Linked DNA regions of Arthrobacter crystallopoietes. The protein of the gene in region 2 binds, or shares a complex with, the protein of the main gene of each other region. Links are inferred from orthologs where the notes say so. Each region holds a gene or a part of one and is shown on either strand. Other genes may lie near its edges. The genes, in order: uvrA and mfd.

Evidence for each region.
Region 1: the proteins of mfd (region 2) and uvrA are in contact, whole or in part, in a crystal structure (PDB 4DFC), measured with the Escherichia coli proteins. The link is inferred for Arthrobacter crystallopoietes from one-to-one orthologs.

Annotation. Positions count from the first base shown.
Region 1 is NZ_CP018863.1:3,926,526-3,934,537, forward strand. The notes cover bases 1,596-5,016. They hold uvrA (excinuclease ABC subunit UvrA), read left to right. Parts: upstream 1,596-1,912; coding sequence 1,913-4,816; downstream 4,817-5,016. Other genes in these bases: AC20117_RS18085 (GntR family transcriptional regulator), read left to right, coding at 1,596-1,779; AC20117_RS18095 (HAD hydrolase-like protein), read left to right, coding at 4,889-5,016. Also shown: AC20117_RS18075 (trans-aconitate 2-methyltransferase), read left to right, coding at 1-629; AC20117_RS18080 (MBL fold metallo-hydrolase), read right to left, coding at 630-1,268; more of AC20117_RS18085, read left to right, coding at 1,408-1,595; more of AC20117_RS18095, read left to right, coding at 5,017-5,593; AC20117_RS18100 (lysophospholipid acyltransferase family protein), read left to right, coding at 5,598-6,266; excinuclease ABC subunit UvrC, read left to right, coding at 6,266-8,012. UniProt on the Escherichia coli protein: The UvrABC repair system catalyzes the recognition and processing of DNA lesions. UvrA is an ATPase and a DNA-binding protein. A damage recognition complex composed of 2 UvrA and 2 UvrB subunits scans DNA for abnormalities.
Region 2 is NZ_CP018863.1:3,175,297-3,184,057, reverse strand. What follows is about bases 3,972-8,141. They hold mfd (transcription-repair coupling factor), read right to left. Parts: upstream 7,745-8,141; coding sequence 4,172-7,744; downstream 3,972-4,171. Other genes in these bases: AC20117_RS14880 (CHAT domain-containing protein), read left to right, coding at 3,972-4,138. In the rest of the region: AC20117_RS14890 (PucR family transcriptional regulator), read left to right, coding at 1-1,029; AC20117_RS14885 (hypothetical protein), read left to right, coding at 1,076-1,330; more of AC20117_RS14880, read left to right, coding at 1,784-3,971; AC20117_RS14870 (hypothetical protein), read left to right, coding at 8,246-8,656; AC20117_RS14865 (DUF5956 family protein), read left to right, coding at 8,689-8,761. UniProt on the Escherichia coli protein: Couples transcription and DNA repair by recognizing RNA polymerase (RNAP) stalled at DNA lesions. Mediates ATP-dependent release of RNAP and its truncated transcript from the DNA, and recruitment of nucleotide excision repair machinery to the damaged site.

The DNA.
Region 1 (8,012 bases), 750 kb from region 2 along the record:
TAGACCGCTGGCCCCGGGCGCGGGTGACCGGACTGGATTCGTCCGCGGCCATGATCGCCGCGGCCAGTGCCGCTTCACGACCGCAGAACCTGGATTTCGAGGTCGGCGACATCGCGGCTTGGACTCCGCCGGAGGATCTGGATGTGCTCGTCTCAAACGCCGCCCTCCAGTGGCTGCCGGGGCACCAGGACCTGCTGCGTGCGTGGGCGTCAGCGCTGGGCTCCGGCGCGTGGCTGGCGTTCCAGGTTCCGGGCAACTTCTCCGCGCCGTCGCATGTGCTGATGCGCCGCCAGGCGGCCTCCAGCAGGTGGCATTCCCGTCTCGACGGCGTCCTCCGGCACGAAGATGCCGTCAGCGAGCCCGCGGATTACCTCGCGCTGCTGCTGGAGGCGGGATTCGACGCCGATGCCTGGGAGACCACGTACCTCCACGTTTTGCAGGGGTCCGATCCGGTGCTGGAGTGGGTCCGGGGGACGGGTCTGCGCCCGGTTCTCGCCGCCTTGGAGCCCCAGGAGGCGTCCGAGTTCGAGAGGGAATATGCCGAGGCCCTGCGCCATGCCTATCCGGCGGGCCCGCACGGAACGGTTTTCCCCTTCCGACGGATCTTCTGCGTTGCGCGCAAGCGCTGACTACCAGCCCCGCTCGCGCCATTCGGCCAGGTGCGGGCGTTCGGCGCCGAGCGTGGTGCCCTTGCCGTGGCCCGGGTGGACCACCGTGTCGTCCGGGAGATAGTCGAAAAGACGGCGTTCGACGTCGTTAATCAGCGAGGAGAAGCGCTGCGGGTCCTGCTGGGTGTTGCCAACGCCGCCCGGGAACAGCGAGTCACCGGTGAAGACATGCGAGGGCCCGTGCGCGTTGCGGTACAGCAGAGCAACCGAGCCGGGAGTGTGGCCGCGGAGTTTGATGGCCTCCAGCGAGAACCCGTCGAATTCCGCGAGGTCCCCGTGATCGAGTGCGACGGCGGTGGGAACCTCGATCTGCGCGATGTCCTCGGTTCCGGCCGCGGTGCGGGCGCCGGTGAGTTTCACTGTCTCGGCAAGGGCACGCACATGGTCCCAGTGGCTGTGCGTGGTGATGATCATCGCCACTTTGGCGGGAGCCGGGCTGTCCTGCGCCCCTTCGGCCAGCAGCTTTTCGATGGCGGGCAGATCATCCGCGGCGTCGATGAGCACCTGTGTGCCGGAATCCTTCGCCGTGATCAAATAGACGTTGTTGTCCATCTCGCTGACGGACGCCGAGCGGATGGTGATGTCATCAAGTTCCCACATGCGCCCAGTCTAATCACAGGCCCGCCGCTGCCCGGGGCAGGTCTGCGCCCAGAGTGAAAATCCTTGTCCGACGTCGGGAAATTGGCGTAAATTCGATTGGTCCGGGAACGGACAAGTGCAGAAGGGCAGGCAGCGGTACATGGAAGCTGACCAATTCGACTGGCGGCTGGACAAGCAGAGCTCGGTGCCGCTGTTCGAGCAGCTGCGCCTGCGCATTATCGAGGCGTCCGACGGCGGCGAGCTGGCTATCGGAACCAAGCTGCCGCCGGTGCGGCGGCTGGCCGACCATCTCGGCATTGTGCCCAACACCGTGGCCCGCGCCTACCGGGAACTGGAGACGGCCGGCCGGGTGACAACCGGAGGCCGCGCCGGCACGGTGATCAGTGCGGGCGGGGACGAATCTTCGCGGCTGCTGGCCGAGGCGGCCATGACGTTTGCCGAGACGGCCCGGGCACAGGGCGCCACGGTCAAGACTGCCTTGGCCGCGGTCAAGGCGGCCCTGGAACGCTGATCCAGCGGATAGGCGGGCCGGAGGAAAAAGCCCACCCTGCGTTGAAGGAACGCGGACAACTTTGGTCCGCGTGCGCACCGACTGTGGTGAACGCAATACATTTTCGAACGGACTTTCGATTAGAGTGGAAACCGTGCTAAAAGCGAGTGAATCAACTGGACCCGGATCCCACGAGGATGTCCGGGCGGACCTATCCCGGCTGGTCGTGAAGGGCGCGCGGGAGCACAACCTGCGCAACGTCGACCTGGACCTGCCCAGGGATTCCATGATCGTATTCACCGGGCTGTCCGGTTCCGGCAAGTCCTCCCTGGCCTTCGACACGATCTTCGCCGAGGGGCAGCGCCGCTATGTCGAATCCCTGTCAGCCTATGCGCGCATGTTCCTGGGCCAGGTGGACAAACCGGATGTCGACTTCATTGAAGGCCTTTCCCCGGCAGTATCCATCGACCAGAAATCGACGAGCAAGAACCCCCGTTCCACGGTGGGCACGATCACCGAGATCTACGACTACATGCGCCTGCTCTGGGCCCGCGTGGGCCGCCCGCACTGCCCGGTTTGCGGCCAACCGGTGACACGGCAGACTCCGCAGCAGATTGTGGATCAGCTGCTGGAGCTTGAGAGCGGTACCCGGTTCCAGATCCTCGCCCCGGTAGTCCGTGGGCGCAAGGGCGAGTTCGTGGACCTGTTCAAGGAACTCTCCGCCAAGGGCTATTCCCGCGCCAAGGTGGACGGCAAACTGGTCCAGCTGTCGGAGCCGCCCAAGCTCGGCAAGCAGTTCAAGCACACCATCGAAGTGGTCATCGACCGGCTGGTGGTCAAGGACGGCATCCAGCAGCGGCTGACCGACTCGATCGAGACCGGGCTGGGCCTGGCCGAGGGGCGTGTGCTGGCAGACTTTGTGGACCTGGATGAAAGCGATCCGGGACGTACCCGGGCCTTTTCGGAGCACCTTGCCTGCCCCAATGAGCACCCGCTGGCCATCGACGAAGTCGAGCCGCGGTCCTTCTCGTTCAACAATCCGTTCGGCGCCTGCCCGGTCTGTACCGGCATCGGCAGCAAGCTCGAGGTGGACGAGGACCTGGTCGTTCCGGACCCGGAGCTCAGCCTCGGCGACGGCGCGATCGCGCCCTGGGCCCTGGGTACGGCGACGCAGCAGTACTGGAACCGGCTGCTTGAAGGCCTGTCCCACGAACTCGGATTCTCCATGGACGTTCCCTTCAATGAGCTATCCAAGGATGCGCGCAAGGCTGTGCTCTACGGCAAGGACCACAAGGTGGTGGTTCAGTACCGCAACCGGTTTGGCCGCGAACGCAAGTACAGCACCGGTTTCGAAGGCGCCGTGCAATACATCCACCGCAAGCATCTGGAAACCGAGTCCGACAATGCGCGGGACCGCTACGAGCAGTACATGCGGGAGGTTCCCTGTCCCGAATGCAAGGGCGCCCGGTTGAACCCGGCGTCCCTGTCGGTCCTCATCAACGGCAGGTCCATTGCCGAAGTGTCGGCGATGCCGCTGCAGGAATGCCGCGACTTCCTGAATTCACTGGAGCTGACGCCGCGCGAGGCACAAATCGCGCAGCAGGTGCTCATCGAGATCCAGGCCCGGCTCCGCTTCCTGCTGGACGTAGGCCTCTCCTATCTGAACCTCGAACGCGCTGCCGGCACCCTGTCGGGTGGTGAAGCGCAGCGCATCCGGCTGGCCACCCAGATCGGTTCCGGCCTCGTCGGCGTGCTCTACGTCCTGGACGAGCCGTCCATCGGCCTGCACCAGCGGGACAACCGCCGGCTGATCGAAACCCTGACCCGCCTGCGCGATCTGGGCAACACACTGATCGTGGTCGAGCACGACGAAGATACCATCAGCGAAGCCGACTGGATTGTGGACGTCGGTCCGGGTGCGGGCGAGCACGGAGGCCAGATAGTCCATTCCGGTTCGCTCAAGGAACTGCTGGATAATGAGCAGTCCATTACCGGCGATTACCTGGCCGGCCGGCGCCGCATCGACATCCCCGCCAAGCGCCGCAAGATCGATAAGAAGCGGCAGCTCAAGGTAGTCGCTGCCCGGGAAAACAACCTGCAGGGCATCGACGCGGTCTTCCCGCTCGGCGTTTTCACCGCGGTGACCGGGGTGAGTGGCTCCGGAAAGTCCACCCTCGTCAACGACATCCTATACAAGGTGCTGGCCAACAAGCTCAACCGGGCCAAGCAGGTCGCCGGCCGGCATACCCGCGTCGAGGGACTTGAGCACCTGGACAAGGTCATCCACGTTGACCAGAGTCCGATCGGCCGGACGCCGCGGTCCAACGCGGCCACCTACACCGGTGTCTTCGACAACATCCGCAAACTCTTCGCGGAAACCAACGAGGCCAAGGTGCGCGGCTACCAGCCCGGACGGTTCTCGTTCAACGTCAAGGGCGGACGCTGTGAAGCATGCAGCGGTGACGGCACACTGAAGATCGAGATGAACTTCCTGCCGGATGTCTATGTCCCCTGTGAGGTCTGCCACGGCGCCCGCTACAACCGCGAAACGCTTGAAGTCCATTACAAGGGCAAGACCATTGCCGATGTCCTGGATATGCCGATTGAGGAAGGTGCAGAATTCTTCGCGGCCTTCACCCCGATTGCGCGCCACTTGAACACCTTGGTGGACGTCGGCTTGGGGTACGTCCGGCTCGGCCAGCCCGCTACCACCCTTTCCGGCGGCGAAGCGCAGCGGGTGAAGCTCGCGAGTGAGCTGCAGAAGCGAAGCAACGGCCGGAGTATCTACGTACTGGACGAACCCACCACCGGGCTGCACTTCGAGGATATCCGCAAGCTGTTGCTGGTACTCCAGTCGTTGGTGGACAAGGGCAACACCGTGATCACCATCGAACACAACCTGGACGTCATCAAGAGTGCCGACTGGGTAGTGGATCTTGGACCGGACGGAGGTTCCGGCGGCGGGCGGATTATTGCAGCCGGCACGCCTGAACAGGTGGCAAAAGCCGAGGTCAGCCACACCGGACGGTTCCTCGCGGAGGTACTGGAAACGGCCTGATTTACGGCGCGGTATATACCTCGAAGGGAATGCTTGTAACGCATAACGTTCAACGTATGGAAAAATGCCTAGGTGACTTCTTTGCCGGCGCTGGTTCTCTTTGACCTTGATGGGACTCTGGTGGATCCCGCGGGAGCCATCACCGGGGGTATCAGCCGTGCCCTGCAGCTAGCCGGCCTGCCGGTCCCGCAACAGGATGTCCTCGACTCCATGGTCGGTCCTCCGCTCGGGCAGTCGCTGCGGGAGAAGGCCGGTGTTCCGGAGAGCGATCTGGCTGAAGTCATTCGGCTCTACCGGACCGAGTACCGCCACTCCGGGATGGCAGCCAGCCATGTTTATCCGGGAGTGGAAGGACTGCTGCAGCAGTTGAAGACCGAAGGCACAATCCTGGCCGTGGTTACGCAGAAGCCCACTCCGATCGCCGACGAACTGCTGCGCGTACAGGGGTTGACCGCCTATTTCGAGAGCATCCATGGGGCTGGCTTTGACGATCCGGGCAGCACCGCCGCAGCCGATGCAGGCAAGATTCCGATTCTCGAAGAGGCCTTGCGACAGTACGCCGGAGCGTACGGCAGCGTGGTGATGGTGGGGGACCGGCACTACGACATCGCGGCCGCCGTGCACCACGGGATTCCGGCTATCGGAGTCGGCTGGGGATTTGCGGCCGACGGCGAGCTGGAAGCCGCCGGTGCCGCCGCCGTCGTCGTCAATACCGAGGAACTAGCGGAAGAACTGGCACTGCAGCTAGCAGCCGCCACACAAGGAACGGAGAGGTAGGGGAATGGAATTTTTCGAAGGCACCCGTGCTGCGTTCCGTTCCGTGATCTCCGGTACCTGCCGGCCCACGGTTGAGGGGCTGGAAAACTTCCCGCGGGAGGGCCCGGTCATCGTCGCCCCGAACCACCAGTCGTTTTTCGACAGCATCATTGTCCAGGCGCTAATGCCGCGCAAGGTGGCGTTCTTTGCGAAGGCCGAGTACTTCACTGCGAAGGGACCGAAGGGCTCCGCGATGCGCTGGTTCTTCAACAGCGTTGGCTCCGTTCCGGTGGAACGCGGGGAACAGGCTGCCAGCGTGGCGGCGCTGCAGACGGCGGTGGAAATTCTTGAGCGGAAAGAGGCGTTCGGTATCTATCCTGAAGGCACGCGCTCCCGCGACGGTCTGTTGTACCGTGGAAGAACAGGTGTTGGCTGGCTTGCCTTGACCACCGGTGCTCCCGTGGTGCCGGTGGGACTGATCGGAACCGACAGGCTCCAGCCAGCGGACAAGAAGATGATCAAGCCGCAACATTTCACCCTCAAGGTCGGCGCGCCGCTGTATTTCGACAAGACGGGCCCGGGGCACTCCTTGCCTGCCCGCCGTGCCGCCACGGACAAGATCATGGACGCCATTGCCGAACTGAGCGGGCAGGAACGGGCCGGCACGTACAACCAATCCAAACAGGCACAGTAATGGCACTGCCCTCGTCTTACCGGCCGAAGCCGGGGGAGATCCCTACCCAGCCCGGGGTGTACAGGTTCCGGGATGACAACAAGCGCGTCATCTATGTGGGTAAGGCCAAGAACCTCCGGTCCCGCCTCAACAGCTACTTCGCAAATCCCGACGGACTCATGCCGCGTACCCGGGCAATGGTGCATACCGCCGCATCCGTAGAATGGACCGTGGTGGGCAGCGAACTGGAGGCCATCCAGCTCGAGTACACCTGGATCAAGGAGTTCACGCCCCGGTTCAACATCATGTTCCGGGACGATAAGTCCTACCCTTACCTGGCTGTCACCATGTCCGAGAAGTTTCCACGCGTGCAGGTCATGCGCGGGGACCGGCGGAAGGGCACCAAGTACTTCGGCCCCTTCTATCCGGCTAAGGCGATCAGGGAAACAGTCGACACCCTGCTGCGCGTCTTCCCGGTCCGTACCTGCAGCGTTGGCGTCTTCAACCGTGCCCAGCGGACCGGCCGGCCCTGCCTGCTCGGCTACATCGACAAGTGCTCCGCACCGTGCGTCGGGCGGATTTCGCCCGAAGACCACAAGGCCCTCGCCGCTGAATTCTGCGCTTTCATGGGCGGCGAAGCCGACCGTTTCATCCGCGCGCTGGAACAGAAGATGAACGCCGCCGTTGCCGAGCTCGATTACGAATCGGCGGCACGGTACCGCGACGACATCGCAGCCCTCAAGCGAGTCTTCGAACGCAATGCGGTGGTGCTCAGCGAGGACACGGACGCGGACATTTTCGCGTTGGCCGAAGACGAGCTCGAGGCGGCGGTCCAGGTCTTCCACGTCCGCGGCGGGCGGATCCGGGGCCAGCGCGGCTGGGTCGTCGAAAAGGTCGAGGATGCGTCTCCGGCCGACCTGACCGAGCACCTGCTGCAGCAGGTCTACGGCGACGGCGAGGGGCCCGACAGGATCCCCAAGCAGGTGCTGCTCCCCGTGGAGCCGGAGAACAGGCCCGAGCTGGAGGAGTGGCTGCGCGGCCTGCGCGGCAGCAAGGTCGAACTGCGGGTGCCCCAGCGCGGTGACAAGGCCGCGCTGCTCGGCACGGTGCAGGAGAACGCCACCCAGGCGCTGGCGCTGCATAAGAGCCGCCGCGCCGGAGACCTGACCACCCGCTCCGCCGCGCTGCAGGAGCTGCAGGAGGCGCTCGACCTGCCCGTGGCCCTGCTGCGCATCGAGTGCTACGACATTTCCCATGTCCAGGGAACCAACGTCGTGGCCTCCATGGTGGTCGTTGAGGACGGCCTGCCCAAGAAATCCGATTACCGGCGGTTCTCCATTACCGGCGATGCCGCGCGCGACGACACCTCCGCGATGTATGACGTCATCAGCCGCCGGTTCCGTAACTACCTGGCCGACAAGACGGCGGTTCCCGAACCCGAGGCGGCTCCGTCGCCGGGCGGCACGAAAGCACCCCTGGCTGCCGATGTCATCGACTCCAATGGCATCCCCGCCGGCGACGGTGTGTTGACGGATACGACGACGCCGGCGCCGCGCACCAAGTTTGCCTATCCGCCGAACCTCGTTGTGGTCGACGGCGGGCCGCCGCAGGTTTCCGCCGCCTCCCGTGCCTTGGCCGATCTGGGGATCACCGATGTCTTCGTGGTCGGACTGGCCAAAAGGCTGGAAGAAGTCTGGCTTCCGGACGACGACTTCCCCGTCATCCTGCCCCGTGCATCGCACGGCCTGTACCTGCTCCAGCGGATCC
Region 2 (8,761 bases):
GGGCGGCAGGTTCCCTACCTGCCGGAGAACGCCGAGCAGTACGCCTCCGTGTTTCAGTCTCGCGGCGCCGTGCACATCAAAGGGATCGGCACAGCGCTGGACCGGTTGGCCATCGCCGTCAGGGCAGGGAACCAACCGCTGGGTTCCATCTGGGTTGTCGACGCCGACGGAAACCTGGATTCCGACGCGGAGCAGGCACTGGAACGCGCCGCCGATATCGCCGCCCTGCACATGTTGCGTGCCCGCAGCGCCAACGATCTGGCCCGTCAGCAACGCGCAGAACTCCTCCGCCGGCTCCTCGAAGGCGGCGATGATGTCCAGCTCATCGCGGAACAACTTGGACTCAAGCCGTCGGGCCCCTTCGTTGTCGTCGCTTTCCAACCGGACCTCAGCCAAGCCGACGAAATCTCCCTGCTCCGCCTCGTAGACCTTGTCACCACGCAGTGCGAGTCCCACCGGCAAGGCGCCCACTGCGTCCTCATTGGCACCACCATCTACGCCCTCTTCGCGGACGCTGCCGCATCGGCTCTGGGGTCCATCGAGGCCCTGGCCCGCCGCCTGATCGAGCGATCCGCCGCTACCCTGCCAGTCCAGCTACGGGTGTCGACCGGCTCTGCCGCCGCTACCGTCGCCGGGATCAGCCGTTCACGGCACGACGCCGACCTTGTTCTGTTGATGCTCGCTTCCGGGCGCAGCGACGGCGCCTATGCCAGCGCCCAGGAAGTACGCAGCCGGCTGACCCTGCTCGAACTCGCGGCTCAGTTCCGGAACACCCCGCGGCTCATGTCCCCGGCCGCAACCAGGATGGTGGAATTCGATGCCAAGTCCGGAACCGACTATGCCAAGACGTTGCGCACCTACCTCGATTTATCGCGCGACTCCGCCAAAACTGCCGCCGCTCTGTCCCTACATCAGAACACTCTCCGTTACCGCCTGCGGCGCCTCTCCGAACTCTTTGGCATTGATTTGGGCCAGCCCGAAGACACCTTGGTGCTGTGGCTCAGCCTGCACCTTCAGGAGCTACTCTGACTATGAGGAAACAATCCGCATACCCACCCTGCTTCGAATACAGGGCATGACCGCAACACCAGCCATCCGTATTGGCATCGTCGATTCCATGGAACTGGCCTTGGCACGTCGTTCCGCCGCGGAGACGCTCGCGGAGCTAGTCCGGAATTGGAACAATCCGCTGCCGGAGGCCGTCGTTGCCGCCGCGAGGAGTCATCTAGCCGTGGCCGAAAACTGGGCCAGGCTCCGCCGTGAAGCACCGGAAGCAGAAAAGGTTCAGGCCGTCTTCGCCTCACTTCCGTCTGCAACCTCTGATCCTTAGAGCGTCGTTTCCCTCCGGCGCGGACAGCAGCCGCCTATCGGAACGGACATCCGTAGCACCACCGGGAACCCGCCACCGCGGGAGGGCTCGAAGTCAGCCACGGCTCTGGCTTCACCTACACCCAGCAGATCAATCCAACCACCGTCACCATTGGATGAATGGGAACTCCGCTGGCCCCCAACAAAGGCGACACCGACGACATCATCATGCGGCAGAACTATGCCAAGCCACGCCAGACAGAACATTGAATACCACCATCAGCGCCAGCGCAATGACGGTTATCCTCAATGAGCAGTGGTCGCGCCCGGCTCCCCAGACTCTTGGGAAAGTACGAAAGCACCGTCAGCCGTGTCCTCGCCCCGCTGTAGGACGGCCAATGAACTGCGCCCCCGTCCGTTAAGGCCATCGACCTTCACCACATCATAAGGGGCGCGGAGGATATATGCTGAACTAATGGGGGAAATGGAATCTTCGCTTCAGTCAATGTATAAAAACAATGTTCAGTCTGGCTTACTCGCCGACCAAACCTTTGTTGTTCTTACAGCCCACTTAGGTTACTTGTTTGGGTGGAGCGCTGGCTCTACCGCAGCCTGCATTGCAGCACTCTTGGCACAACACGAGAGCGTTGATGACCTGACCGCAGACTCTATATCTGAAATCTGGGGCAAGCTAGCCCTGCGTCCGTTTCAGCTAGAGAATCAATACAGTTTCACTACCGCTGCCGATTTGGTGCGGTGCTGGGGGCTGCTAGCCACGGCGAATGGCATCCCATTAGATGATCTTCCAACGGATTGGGATCGATCGCTTGAACACGCACTATTTGGCATGAATTGCGACCCGGAGAGCTCGCGTGCGGATGACCTACCGAAGGAAGTGCTAGAACTACTCGAGGGGCCACGGGTGGTTTACACAGACATCATGGCGAAGCCGAGTCATCCAACAATAGAGGGGCTTGAATGGCGAGACTCTCTTGCTGCAACACTTCCCCAAAGAATCATTATGCATACGAACGGCCTATTACCCACGTTGGAATTATACTTAGACAGCGCAGACATTGAATGGTTTAAAGACATTAGCTGGCGTCCCAACGATCTGTTTTTGACGGCGATATATCAAACTGAGATTATTGAGTTCGGCTTTGTTTGGGAATTCAATAATCGAAGGCGCACGTTCGTCGCCCCACTATATGGCAGCCATGGGAAATATAGTTTGGCGCTCGCGATGATTTTTGGCATGGTTAGAGTGGATTTATATGACACTTCAAAGTTTCCGATGCCCCACATTCTCTCGAGGTCTTTGTATGTATCTATCGACGCATGTCGAGAATTCTTCAACACTGGCAGTATGAAAAATACAATGACGAATGATATTTTAACTCCGATAAGTGAAGAATTCAACGCTATAGACAGAACCCGGCATGCGGACGCCATCGCTTCGTCACTCTTATTGCGTGAAGCTTTCCCTAGCGCAATCGTAGACAAGGATGCGTTAGCAAAGTTCGATTCGGACATTGATGACTGGCGCGCTTCACTGCGACTAGGACAAGCCATAGAAAGGCCGGTGCCACCCCCTGCCTCAAGTTCGGCCTACTGGCCGCCCCCTTGCCCTAGCGACTATCTGCATCCAGACGAGATCTTTCTGCATTTGGAGTATGACGCCCGGCGGTCGGAATTGAGTTTCATCTGGGTGGACGGCGAGAACAATTTCTTCGAGCATTACGAGGTCATCGGTCAAACTTTTCTCAACAATATAGGGAAACATCTAGAGCATCGGGAAAACGGTGAAAGAGCAAAAAATCCAAGCGTTGTCTCAGACGATGGTGAGTCGACGCTCCGGGACGTGTTGAGCAGCATCGCCTCGCCCTTGGAGAACTGGTGGAATGAAATATCATCGAAACCGCTGAAAATATGGTATTCACCGGGACGTCAATTATCCGGAGTACCTTTACATTTTCTCCTCAGCGCCATAAGTAAGGCTGAATGCTTACGTACACCGTCGCTGTTGCTGTCCGCTATGGTGGCCCAGGCCGTTCCACGCCGCTACGAGAAGAATTCCAATCTGCTAGACATCTTCGATTGCAGTGCCGGCGATACTCGCATCAGCAGTGCGACGAAAGAATGCCGGGCAATTAGAGACTGCTATCGCCTTTATCTCCCCAAACACACATCAGAGGAATTCCTCCAATCACAAGCTGACGTGATCCATGTATCTGCCCATGGCAAGGGATTCGGCAATCTCGCAGATAATCAGTTGCTTCTCGGTCCTTCGGGCGAAGAAACGGTTGACGTGATTGATATTCTGCGCTCTGAAGGAGTATCACAAGCCGAGCTGATCTTTCTCGACGTCTGCTCGGTCGGTAGTGCAAATAATGCACGGACTGCACTCCATGAGGGCCTGTCAGTCGCTGACGCGCTGCTATTGCGAGGAGCCTCCCATGTCGTAGCCGCCGAATGGCCAATTGGGGATCTTTATGGTGCCCTGTATTCCACCGCTTTCCATATGACATATACCCAAAACCATAGCGTCGCAGAGTCGCTTCACATTGTTCGCTCTTTCTTTCAAGAAACATTGGATTATCCCGACATGGAATGGCTGATAGATGGCATCCTGGAACGAACGTATGGCGACTGGCGGTCACAAATCGAGAAACTGTCCACCAAGCCGGACCACTTCGGGTATATAGCAGCCTTTGAGGTTCATGGACGTCCTCAACGTATTAAGGAGAAAGAGGAATCCTCTCCAGATCCTATTTCTTCACTTATTGCTTGGAATAGGAGAGCCTCGAAATATATTGACAGTACTCTTTAGTAAACAGGACGTGCTCTCACTTACTCTCAATAGCTACCCCTTAAACACTGCGTCGATGACGCCTTGGGCCCATTCGAGGACGGCTTGGTCGGAGAGGTCGCGGCCGCCGATGCGGGAGGTTTTGGGCTTGGGGATGAGGATGAAGTCGAGGTTGGGTTTGACTTGAGACCCCGGGTACATGCGGTTCAGGCGCATGGTCTTGGACTCGGGCAGGGATGCGGGGGCGAACTTGATGAAGTTGCCCTGCAGCGCCACGTCGGTCAGGCCGACTTCGCGGGCGCCAACCCTGAACCGGGCCACGGCGATAAGGTTCTGCACGGGCAAGGGCGGTTCGCCGTAGCGGTCGGTCAGTTCCTCGACCACCTCGTCGATGCCCTCCAGCGTCGTCGCTGAGGCAAGCTTGCGGTAGGCCTCCAGACGCAGCCGCTCCCCCGGGACGTAGTCGTGCGGGAGGTGGGCGTTGACGGGCAGCTCGATCTTCATTTCGGCGGCCTTCTCTTCGGCCTCGCCGCGGTAGTCCGCGACGGCCTCGCCGACCAGCCGGATGTAAAGGTCGAACCCGACGCCCTGGATGTGGCCGGATTGCTCGCCGCCCAAGAGGTTGCCGGCGCCGCGGATCTCGAGGTCCTTCAGGGCCAATTGCATGCCTGCGCCAAGCTCATTGTGGGAGGCCACGGCCTTGAGCCGCTCCAGCGCCACCTCGCCCAACGGCTTCTCCGCCGGGTAGAGGAAGTACGCGTAGGCCCGCTCGCGGCCACGGCCCACTCGGCCGCGCAGCTGGTGCAGCTGGGACAGGCCGTAGTTGTCCGCCCGGTCCACAATCAGCGTGTTGGCGTTGGAGATGTCCAGGCCGGTTTCGATGATGGTGGTGCAGACGAGCACGTCGAAGCGCTTTTCCCAGAAGTCCACGATAATCTGCTCGAGCTTGGATTCGCTCATCCGCCCGTGGGCCACTTCCACCCGCGCCTCGGGCACCAGCTCGCGGATGCGGGCGGCGGTCGCGTCGATCGAGGAGACGCGGTTGTGCACGAAGAACACTTGGCCTTCGCGCATCAGCTCGCGCCGGATGGCAGCAGAAGCCTGCTTGTCCGTGTACCCGCCCACGTAGGTCAGCACAGGGTGCCGCTCTTCCGGCGGCGTAGCCAAAGTGGAAGTCTCGCGGATGCCGGTAAGCGACATCTCCAAGGTGCGCGGAATCGGCGTCGCACTCATGGCCAGAACGTCCACGTTGGTGCGCATCTTTTTCAGCGCCTCCTTGTGCTCCACGCCGAAACGCTGTTCCTCGTCCACGATGACCAGGCCCAGATCCTTGAAGTCCACTTCCTTGGACAGCAGCCGGTGCGTGCCGATGATCACGTCCACCGCGCCGTTTTTCACGCCCTCGATGGTCTCCTTGGATTCCTTGGCGGTCTGGAAACGGGAGAGCGCCTTGACCCGGATGGGGAAACCGCTGAACCGCTCGGAGAAGGTCTCGTAGTGCTGCTGCGAGAGCAGGGTGGTGGGCACCAGCAGCGCCACCTGCTTGCCGTCCTGCACCGCCTTGAACGCGGCGCGCACGGCGATCTCGGTTTTGCCGTAGCCCACGTCGCCGGAGACCAGGCGGTCCATGGGGATCTCGCGCTCCATGTCCTGCTTGACCTCGTTGATGGTAGTCAGCTGGTCCGGCGTCTCGATGTACGGGAACGCCTCCTCCAGCTCGCGCTGCCAAGGGGTGTCCGGGGCGAAGGCATGCCCGCGCGAGGCCATCCGCGCCGAATACAGCCGGATGAGCTCACCGGCGATCTCCTTGACCGCCTTGCGCGCCTTGTTCTTGGTGTTGGCCCAGTCCGAGCCGCCCATCTTGGACAGCGCGGGCGCGTCGCCGCCGACGTAGCGGGTGACCTGGTCCAGCTGGTCCGTGGGCACAAACAGCCGGTCCCCCGGCGCCCCGCGCTTGGACGGCGCGTACTCCAGCACCAGGTATTCGCGCATGGTCTTGGTGGATCCGGCCCCGGAGGAGCGCTGCAGCAGCTCCACGAACTTGCCCACGCCGTGCTGCTCGTGCACCACGAAGTCCCCCGCAGTCAGCTGCAGGGGATCGACGGCGTTGCGGCGCTTCGAGGGCATCTTGCGCATGTCGCGGGTGCCGGCGGCCGAGGTCCGGCCGAGCAGGTCCGCCTCGGTGAGCAGACCGAGCTTCAACCCGTCGAAGACGAACCCCTTGCCCGCACTCGCCGTCGTAATTTCGATGATGCCCGGCTGCGGCTGGTCCTCGAGGGAGTCGACGCGGGTGGCGGGGATGTCATTGTCGTGGAAGAGCTCGGCCAGGCGCTGCGCGGGGCCGGGGCCTTCGGTGGCGACGACGACGCGCCACTGGTCGCGGACGCGGCCGCCGATGAACTCCATCATTTCCGCCACGTCGCCCTGGTAGCCGCGGGGCTCGCGCGCGCTGACGGTCAGCGAGTCCACGTCCAGCACGGTTTCATCGTCCGGGTTGAAGGAGGTGATGGACCACCAGGAGACCTTGCGGTCCAGGGCGGTGGTGCGGGTGTCCGCCAGGGAGCGGAAGCTCGCCTCGTCCAGGTCCCCCTGCAGCGCCAGGTCCAGCGGCGCGTCGCCGCCGTCGGACGCTGTGGCCCACGCCGCGGCGAGGAACTCCGCGTTGGTCGCTTCCAGATCGTGGGCGCGGGCGCGCACCTTTTCCGGCTCAATAACGACGGCGAGGGAGCCTTCCGGCAGCTCGCCCAGGAACGGAACCATGGCGTCCACCAGCACCGGGGCCAGCGACTCCATGCCCTCGACGGCAATGCCGCCTGCGATCTTCTCCAGCATGTCCGCCGCGGCCGGCATCTGGGACTTCAGCTTCGCGGCCCGGCTCATCACGTCCGGGGTGATCAGCAGCTCCCGGCACGGCGGGGCGTACAGCGCGCTGGGGTGCTTGACGTTCTCGCCCGAGAGACTGCGCTGGTCCGCCACCGCGAACCAGCGCATCTGGTCCACCTCGTCGCCGAAGAAGTCGATGCGCACCGGATGGTCCTCGGTGGGCGGGAAAACATCCAGGATGCCGCCGCGCACCGCGAACTCGCCCCGGTGCGTGACCATGTCCACCCGCGCGTAGGCGGCATCGGCCAGCTGCCGGACCACGGACTCGAAGGAGACCTCGTCCCCCACCTTCAGCGACACCGGCTTCAGCTCGCCCAGGCCCTTGACCAGCGGCTGCAGCACCGCGCGCACCGGAGCGATCACCACGCGGAGCGGGCTGGCGCCGTCGTCGTACTTGAGCCGGCGCAGCACGGACAGGCGCCGGCCCACCGTGTCCGAGCGCGGGGAAAGCCGCTCGTGCGGGAGCGTTTCCCAGCTGGGGAACTCCTCGATGGACTCGGCCGGCAGGTAGCAGCGCAGCGCCGTGGCCAGATCCTCGGTCTCGCGCCCGGTAGCGGTAACCGCAAGAACGACGCCGGATTCCTGCCCCTCGACCATCTCCGCCAGCAACGCCGCGCGCAGCCCGGGGGGCGCGCCGATCTGCAGATCCTCGCTGCGCTCCCCCGCCGGCCGGGACGCGTAGAGCCGTACCCGCTCGAAGGACTTATCTTCAGCGAGGGCGGTCCGCAGTCCGTTCAGGCTCATGGTCTTCTAATCCTTACTCTTCCCCGGCAGGGCGCAACACAAGTACCCGAAGTTCAGCAGAACTCCGGGGTCACGGGTAAAAGTTTACCGCCAACGACTGACGTTCTGAGCCGGGGAGGTTGGAGCTTGGACAGGGAATCAACAGTCTGGGCCTGGCCGGAATGCGGGCAGGCTCTTCCCAACGCTACCCGCACCCCGTTTAAGCACAACCTGAAGAGACAGCTGCGAATGGTCCAGGCAAGGGGCGTCAGGACCGTGCCGCCGCAGGAATGCGCTATCAGACAGTATTTGGCCAACACCCTCAAGGACAGCGTCTGCGCCAGCTCAGTATTTACTCAAAATTCGAGGTCAGCGCGAGCGGATAAATCGGATTCGATCCAGCCGTTCGATTTTCTTGGCGTCGAGCTCTCCACCTCCGCCCGGACTACCGTTATGCTCGGTCGTGGGGCCGCTTCCGCCGGCGGCCGCCCGTAGCTACGAATGCTAAGGGGGTTGGGGATAATGCGCGAAAAAGAAGTGTGGAACAGAGCCCTGGACTACGACTATGAGGGTCCGCGGTCTGAAGGGGACCAGGCCCTCTATGACCTGCTGATGCTGGACAACGTCGCCCAGAACGGAGGCCTGCTGCACGGGATCCAGGTTCTCGATGAGGATGAGCTCGCCGCCGCTGTGGCCGGCTACCGCTGGTTCGGGCTCGATGCCCTGGCCGACGGCATCCTATCGATCGCCGCTGATGCCGCAGACATCGATGCCGATGACCCTGATAGCGTGGACGCCCAAAGCGAACTGGAGGAGCGCGCGGACGAACTCTTCTTCGGCGAGCAAGGCAGCGACCTCCTGGGCCGGGCGTTCAACAAGAAGCTGGCCGATCAGCCGGACGCCTTCGCGGACCCGGCACCTGTCAGCGGGTAGCTCCAGCCGGCTGACGGGCTCGGATTCCCGCAATGAGTCCAACAAACTGGGACGAGGTCCCCGACGGCGCCCGCAACGGCGAGTGGGCCGAAGTACCCGAAAATG